Linked DNA regions of Parazoarcus communis. The protein of the gene in region 1 interacts with the protein of each later gene in a pairwise test. Links are inferred from orthologs where the notes say so. Each region holds a gene or a part of one and is shown in the gene's direction. Other genes may lie near its edges.

Evidence for each region. The genes of interacting proteins can lie anywhere in the genome.
Region 2: the proteins of CEW87_RS05385 (region 1) and ssb interact in binary tests that used the Escherichia coli proteins (3 or more experiments, as listed by UniProt). The link is inferred for Parazoarcus communis from one-to-one orthologs.

The regions. Positions count from the first base shown.
Region 1 is NZ_CP022188.1:1,167,843-1,172,422, reverse strand. Bases 1,599-4,580 are described here. They hold CEW87_RS05385 (primosomal protein N'), read left to right. Parts: upstream 1,599-1,993; coding sequence 1,994-4,168; downstream 4,169-4,580. Other genes in these bases: CEW87_RS05380 (ROK family protein), read right to left, coding at 4,222-4,580. In the rest of the region: CEW87_RS05395 (TrkH family potassium uptake protein), read left to right, coding at 1-305; hemE (uroporphyrinogen decarboxylase), read left to right, coding at 520-1,590.
Region 2 is NZ_CP022188.1:622,361-625,857, reverse strand. The notes cover bases 700-3,497. They hold ssb (single-stranded DNA-binding protein), read left to right. Parts: upstream 700-1,756; coding sequence 1,757-2,239; downstream 2,240-3,497. Other genes in these bases: CEW87_RS02870 (sensor histidine kinase), read left to right, coding at 3,272-3,497; CEW87_RS02875 (ABC transporter substrate-binding protein), read left to right, coding at 2,308-3,270; CEW87_RS02885 (MFS transporter), read left to right, coding at 700-1,733. Also shown: excinuclease ABC subunit UvrA, read right to left, coding at 1-432; more of CEW87_RS02885, read left to right, coding at 525-699. UniProt on the Escherichia coli protein: Plays an important role in DNA replication, recombination and repair. Binds to ssDNA and to an array of partner proteins to recruit them to their sites of action during DNA metabolism. Acts as a sliding platform that migrates on DNA via reptation.

The DNA.
Region 1 (4,580 bases):
GCAAGCAGCCCGTCTCGGAGGGGATTCTTCACGCGGTGCTCGGCTTCAGCTTCATGTACATGGTCAGCATCGTGTCGCTGACCCTGCTGCTGTCGGCCAGTGGCCTCGAACTGATCACCGCGTTTTCGGGGGTGGTGGCCTGTCTCAACAACACCGGTCCGGGGCTCGATGCCGTGGGCCCGGCCTCCAACTATCAGTCGCTCAATGATTTTCAGACAGCGGTGCTGTCGTTCACGATGATCCTGGGGCGGCTCGAGATCTTCACCTTGCTGGTGGTCATGACGCCGGCATTCTGGCGCCGGTAAGGGCTCCTGCGCACGCGCATCGGGGCGCCGTGACGACCCGCCGCGCACAGCTCTGGCGCGTCGTGATGGCGCGCTTGCGGGGCGGCGTTTTCTGCTGTCCTGCCTGCGTCCGCTACCTTCTCGGGTTGCCAAACTGACGGTGCTCAACCCATCCGGGCCCGTGACAGGCGATAATCACGCCTTGTTGCCAATCGGCTGGAAAAGAGGACTCGACGTGAGCCGCCCTAAGAACGACACTTTCCTGCGCGCCCTGCTGCGCCAGCCCACCGAATACACGCCCGTGTGGCTGATGCGCCAGGCCGGACGCTACCTGCCGGAATACTGCGAGACGCGCAAACGCGCGGGCAGCTTTCTGCAGCTGTGCAAGAGCCCGGCCATGGCCTGTGAAGTCACGCTGCAACCGCTGGCACGCTATGACCTTGATGCCGCGATCCTGTTCTCCGACATCCTGACCGTGCCGGACGCGATGGGGCTGGGGCTCTACTTCGCCGAAGGCGAGGGCCCGCGCTTCGAACGCCCGCTGCGCGAAGAGTGGGAGATCCGCAACCTGTTTGCACCCGATCCTCACGTCGAGCTGCAGTACGTCATGGATGCCGTGGCCGAGATCCGTCGCGCGCTCGACGGCAGCGTCCCCCTCATCGGCTTCTCCGGCAGCCCGTGGACGCTGGCGTGCTACATGGTCGAAGGCGGTTCGTCGGACGACTATCGCAAGGTCAAGAGCATGGCTTACAGCCGGCCTGACCTGATGCACCACATCCTGAGCGTGACTGCCGACGCGGTGGTCAAATACCTCAACGCCCAGATCGAAGCGGGCGCCCAGGCCGTCATGGTGTTCGACTCCTGGGGCGGGGTGCTGTCGGAGGCCGCGTACAAGGAGTTCTCCCTGCCCTATCTCGAAAGAGTCGTGTCAGGCCTGATTCGCGAGCGCGATGGCGAGCGTGTGCCGAGCATCGTATTCACCAAGGGCGGCGGACTGTGGCTGGAGTCGATTGCCGGTATCGGCAGCGACGCAGTCGGGCTGGACTGGACCATGGACATTGGCCGCGCCCGACAGCTGGTGGGCGACAAGGTGGCCTTGCAGGGCAACCTCGACCCCAACGTGCTCTTCGCACCGCCAGAGGTTGTTGCAGCCGAAACCCGCAAGGTGATCGACGCCTTCGGTGCCCATCCTGGCCACGTCTTCAACCTTGGTCATGGCATTTCGCAGTTCACGCCGCCGGAGAATGTGGCGGTGATGGTCGATACGGCGCATGAACACAGCCGCATCGTGCGCGCTCAAGGCTGAGCGAGCGCTTCCTGACGGCGCCGGGAGGGGTAACTTCGCTTACTACTTCCGGTGCATGTCAACAAAAAAAAGTGGGTTTTTCGCTTGACTTATGCACACGGAAGCCATTTGGGTAAAAATATTCACCGAAATAGTGCGGATATGCAGTAAATTTCACAACGCGTTGATTTATATGAATAAAAACTTTCCACTATGTTAAGGCAAAGTGACAGAAGTGCTTGTTTCACGCTGGTTTCAGCCCGATTTACCCTGGTTTCCCACAAAGTTATCCACAGCTTTTGTGGACAAGACGAAGGGGTGGTTTAGGGGCAAGTGTTTAGCGCTGTTTTTCGCGTATCGGCTTCAAGTTTCAACGCTAAACAACTGAAAAAAAAGAACTATTCAGAATACATCGCTATTCCCCATGCCGATCATACGCGTTGCATTACCTCTTCCGATCCCACAACTCTTTGATTACATTGCAGAAGATGCAGTTGATTCGGATATTGGCCGGTGCGTGCGCGTGCCCTTCGGACGCGGGGAAAAGAGCGGATTGATCGTTTCCTTGCCCGCCGAGGCGGATATAGACCGCAGTCGCCTCAAGGTGGTGAGTCATGTTCAGCGTGAGGTCCCGCCCCTCCCGGCCGACTGGCTCGAACTCGTCGGTTTCGTTGCGCGCTACTACCACGCTCCGCTGGGCGAAGTGGTGGCCCTGGCGCTGCCGCCGGGCCTGCGTCGTGCGGACGGGGTGAGTGGAGACGATGTCGACCCCGTGCTCGAGCTGTCCGCTGCCGGCCGCGTGGCACTCACCGAGGCGCGGCGTGAGAGCCGGGCGCTGACGCTGCTGCGGGCGACGGACGCGCTGGGCGGGCCCGCGCGGCGCAGCGCGGTGCGGGCGCTTGAGGCGGGGAGTGCGGTGGGCGACCTGATCCGGCGCGGCTGGCTGGTGCCACGTGACGATGGTGGTGGGCGGCATCTTGCTGCCGGACGGCCTGAATTGACCGTGGAACAGGCCGCGGTGATCGATACCGTGGTCGCTGCCGGCACCGGCTTCCAGGCCTGGTTGCTCCACGGGGTGACCGGGAGCGGCAAGACCGAGATCTATCTGCGTCTCGCTGAGCGGGCGCTGGCGGCTGGTGAGCAGGTGCTGATGCTCGTCCCCGAGATTGCCCTGACGCCCCAGCTCGAGAACCGGGTGGCGCAGCGCTTTCCGGCAGCCAACGTGGTCAGCCTGCATTCGGGGCTTGCCGAAGGGGCGCGCTCGCGTGGCTTCGTCCAGGCCTTGAGCGGCCATGCGGACATCGTACTCGGCACCCGGCTGTCGGTGTTTGCCCCCCTTCCCCGTCTTGGCATCATCCTGGTCGACGAGGAACACGACGCCTCGTACAAGCAGCAGGAGGGGGTCCGCTATTCGGCACGCGATGTCGCCGTGTGGCGGGCGCGCCAGCGCGCTGTGCCGGTGCTGCTCGGCTCGGCGACGCCGTCGCTGGAGAGCTGGCAGCATGCCGGCAACGGGCGTTACGGTCTGCTGCGCCTGACGCATCGTGCGGTGGCGACGACCCTGCCCAAGGTACGTGCGGTGGACATCCGGCGCATGAAGCTCGACGAAGGCCTCAGCCCGGCCCTGCACGCGGCCATCTCCGAGCGTCTGAAGCGTGGCGAGCAGAGCCTGGTCTTCATCAACCGCCGCGGCTATGCGCCGGTGCTGTCATGTCCGGCCTGCGGCTGGGTGAGCCGCTGCCCGCACTGCTCGGCCAACCTTGTCGTGCATCTGGCCGATCGGCGCCTGCGTTGTCACCACTGTGGCTGCGATGGCGGGATTCCGCATGCGTGCCCGAGTTGTGGCAATCAGGATATCCAGCCCTTCGGTCGCGGCACCCAGCGCATCGAAGCCAGACTGAACGAGCTTTTTCCCGAGGCCCGCGTGCTGCGCGTGGATCGCGATGCCGCGCGTACCCGCGCGCAATGGGAGGCGCTCCTCGACAAGATCGCTGCCGGCGAGGCAGACATCCTGGTCGGCACCCAGATGATGGCGAAGGGGCACGATTTCCCCAAGCTCACCCTGGTTGGGGTCGTCGGGGCAGACTCCTCGCTCCATGCGGCTGACTTTCGTGCGCCAGAGCGGCTCTTCCAGCAGCTGATGCAGGTCGGGGGGCGCGCGGGGCGGGGAAGCCTGCCGGGCGAGGTGCTGATACAGACCGAGTACCCGGGCCACCTGCTCTATCAGCACCTCGGGCGCCATGATTTCGACGCCTTCGCGAAGATGGCGCTGGATGAGCGCAGGGTGGCCTGCTTCCCGCCATTCACGCACCAGGCCATGTTGCGGGCTGATGCACCGGCGCTGGCGGATGCGGTCGAGTTTCTGCAGCACGCCCGTCGTCTGGCCCAGTCGTGTGCGCCCGAAAACCTGCGCCTGTTCGATCCGGTGCCGATGCGCATGTCCAGGCTTGCGCGCCGCGAGCGGGCACAGCTGCTGGTCGAGGCGGACAGCCGTGCGGATCTGCAGGGCTTTCTGGGGCAGTGGATGACAATGCTTTACGCCCAGCGCACGCCACGGGAACTGCGCTGGCAGCTCGATGTGGATCCGCTCGATGTCTGAGCGTGCGCAGTCATTGGCGTGAAACGTCGGCGGCCCCCACCCGGGCCAGCATGCTAGCGGGCTTCAGTGCCCGCAGGCCACAACCAGGCTGCGCCGCGCACGCCGGACGAGTCGCCATGACGGGCCGGTCGCAGCCGGGTGAGGATCTGATCGGAGAAGACGTGTTCGGCCCAGCGTGCCGGCACATTGGCATACAGTCGCTCGAGCCTCGACAGGCCGCCGCCGAGGACGATCACGTCGGGGTCGATGAGGTTGATCACCGTGCCCAGCGCGCGTGCCAGCCGCGCTTCATAGCGCTGCAGTGTGGCCTCGCTGGCCGCATCCCCCGCCACCGCTGCGTCCGCAATTTCATGGGCGCTCAGTCCGCCGCCATGGCGGCGTGCGTGATCGGCGGCAAGTCCGGGGCCTGAGA
Region 2 (3,497 bases), 550 kb from region 1 along the record:
TGGCAAGGCGAGCACATGGTCGACCATTTGCGCCACGCTCTGTGCCTCAAGGGCGTGCTCGGGGTGGTCGGGGCAGTGAGGCGTGCCCGCCCGTGCATACAGGAGACGCAGATAGTCATGAATCTCGGTGACGGTGCCGACTGTCGAGCGCGGATTGTGGCTGGTGGCCTTCTGCTCGATCGAAATGGCAGGTGAGAGGCCTTCTATCAGGTCCACATCGGGCTTTTCCATCAGCTGCAGAAACTGACGGGCGTAGGCCGACAGCGACTCTACATAGCGACGCTGGCCTTCGGCGTACAGGGTGTCAAAGGCGAGAGAGGACTTGCCCGAGCCCGACAGACCGGTGATGACCGTAAGCCGGTTGCGTGGCAGATCAAGGCTGATGTTCTTGAGATTGTGGGTGCGGGCACCGCGGATGCGGATTTCGTCCATGAGCGTGGCTGCGCGAGGGGGAACACAAAACTATAAGAGAGAAGCCGCTCCGGGCCAATGTTAGAATCACCTTCTTTTTCGCCGCGTCCAGCATGTCTCAACCCCTACGTGATCCGATGACGCCCGCCGAGCGTCGAGCCGGGATCAGCCTCGCGTCCATCTTTGCGCTGCGCATGCTGGGGCTATTCCTGATTCTGCCCGTGTTCGCGGTACACGCACGCACGATCCCCGGCGGCGACAACCTCACCCTGGTGGGGCTGGCGATTGGTGCCTACGGCGCGACGCAGGCGCTGCTGCAGATTGCCTTTGGCGCGGCTTCGGACCGGTTTGGTCGCAAGCCGGTGATCCTGTTCGGCTTGGTGTTGTTCGTGCTCGGCAGCGCGATCGCAGCCATGGCGGGCGATATCTACATGGTCATCGTCGGGCGGGTGCTGCAGGGGGCTGGCGCGATTTCGGCGGCAGTCACCGCCCTTGCTGCCGACCTTACCCGGGATCAGCACCGCACCAAGGTGATGGCAATGATCGGGTCGAGCATCGGGCTGGTTTTTGCGGCCTCGATGGTTGCCGCACCGCTGCTGTATTCGGTGATCGGCATGAGCGGTATCTTCTGGCTGACGGCCGTGCTTGCGTTCGTCGCCATGGGCGTCGTGGTCTGGGTGGTGCCGGCGGCGCCACCGGTACCGCGCGCCAATGCAGGCAGCTTCATGGACATCCTGCGCGACGGGCAGTTGATGCGACTGAATTTCGGCGTATTCGCGCTGCACCTTATTCAGACCACGATGTGGGTCATGGTCCCGGCGGCGTTGGTGGCACACGGTGGCCTGGCGCTTGCAGAGCACTGGAAGGTCTATCTGCCGGCCGTGCTGCTCTCCTTCGTCGTGATGGTGCCGGCGATCATCATTGCCGAGCGTCACAACAGGCTCAAGCCGGTCTTCAACGGCGCCGTGCTTTTGCTTGCAATCGTTCAGTTCGGACTGTATTTCTGGAGCGATGGCCTGCTCTCGATTGCGTTCTGGCTGACGCTGTTCTTTGTGGCTTTCAACGTCCTCGAGGCGACCCAGCCGTCGTGGATTTCACGTATCGCGCCGCCTGCCGCGAAAGGCACTGCGCTTGGCGTCTACAACACCTTGCAGTCCATCGGGCTGTTTGCCGGCGGTCTGTTCGGCGGATGGCTGGGGCAGCGCCTGGGTGCGGGCGGCGTCAGCCTCGCGTGTGGCGTGCTCGCCCTGATCTGGCTGGCGGTTTCGCTAAGCATGACCCCCCCTCCGGTCCGCGCGGTTCCCTCGCCGGCCCGGGGTTGACACACTACTCATAGGAGAACGGGATGGCATCCCTGAATAAAGTCATTCTGATCGGAAACCTGGGCAAGGACCCGGAGACCCGTTATGCACCCAGCGGCGACGCGATCACCAACCTGACCGTGGCGACCACCGAGACCTGGAAGGACAAGGCGTCGGGTGAGCGTCGTGAAGCCACCGAGTGGCATCGCGTCGTGTTCTTTGGGCGCGTGGCCGAAGTGGCTGCGCAGTACCTGCGCAAGGGCAGTCAGATCTATGTGGAAGGTCGGCTGCAGACGCGCAAGTGGCAGGACAAGGAAGGTCAGGATCGTTACACCACCGAAATCCGTGGTGACGAGATGAAGATGCTCGGTCGCCGTGAAGGCGCTGGCGAGGCGCCGGTGCGTGGCGGCGACAGCGGCGGATACGATGCGCCTGCAGCCGCACCCAGCCGTCAGCCCGCACCGGCACCCGCTGCCAAGCCGGCAAAAGGCGGGTTCGGGGACTTTGACGACGACATTCCCTTCTGAAACGGGTCTGAGCGTTCAGGGACGGGGCGCCAGGGCGCGCCCCCGGCGCAATGCAGTATGGGGTGGGGATGATCCGACGTCGGTTCCTTCAGTCGCTGCTGGTGTGTGCGGGCGCGGGCAAGGTCTTGACGGCCTGCTCCCCCCCGACTGAGCCGCTGCGCTTCGGTGCCAATGCGTGGCCTGGTTATGCGCCCCTGAGACTGGCCGAAGCAAGCGGTCTGATCAGCCCGGAGCGCCTGCGCGTACTTGATTTTCCGAACTCTTCGATGGTGCTCTCGGCTTTCCGCAACGGAACGATCGATGCAGCAGGACTCACGCTGGACGAGGCGCTTGCGCTGGCTGCAAGCCGGCAGCCCTTGCGCATCGTGCTGGTTTTCGACGTTTCCGATGGCGCTGACGTCATCGTGGGGCGTCCCGGGATTTCGGCGCTTGATCAACTCGAGGGGCGTCGGGTCGGGGTCGAAACCGAGGCGCTGGGCGCCTATCTGATTGGTCGGGCGCTGGAGCGCGTCAGTTTGCCGCTGCACAGTGTCGAGATCGTTTCGATGCCGCTTGACCGGCACGAGTCGGCTTTTGCGTCAGGGCAGGTCGATGCCCTGGTGACCTTCGAACCGGTCCGTTCCCGCCTGTTGGAAGCAGGCGCTAGCGAGCTGTTCTCATCGCGTGAAATTCCCGGCGAAATCGTCGATGTTCTGGTTGTGCGCGAAGACGTGCTGCGAACGCGCCGCGCCGATCTGCAGGCAGCCGTGTCTGCGCATTTCGAGGCACGACTGGCGCTCCTTGCCGACCCGGCTGCTGCTGCCGAGCGACTCGGCGCAAGACTGTCTCTGGACGAGGTGGCGCTGCGGGCGGCGCTCGGGCTGATCCAGCTCCCTGGTCCCGAGGAGAATCGCCGCTTGCTTGGCGGTGCCGACGCGGGGCTGGCGCAGGTGCTCGTGACAATGAGCAGCAGAATGAAGTCCCTCGGCCTGCTCGAGGGGGAGCTCGTGCTCAAGGGCATGCTGGTCGCAGACCTGGTCGAGGCCGTCTGACATGGCATCGCAACGGCCGTTGCGTCACCTGCTGCTGTTCATCCTGCTCTTCTTCGGTCTGTTGGTGGCGCTCGCCCAGTTCTCCTTCATCGTCCAGACGCATTCGGATGAGGCGCGCTCGCAGCTTGAGGCGCTCGTACGCCATACCGGGGTGACGCTGGCAGCGAACCTTGAAGCGGCGATGCGCGAGGGGGACGATGGCTTTGTCGATCACCTTCTGGCGCAGC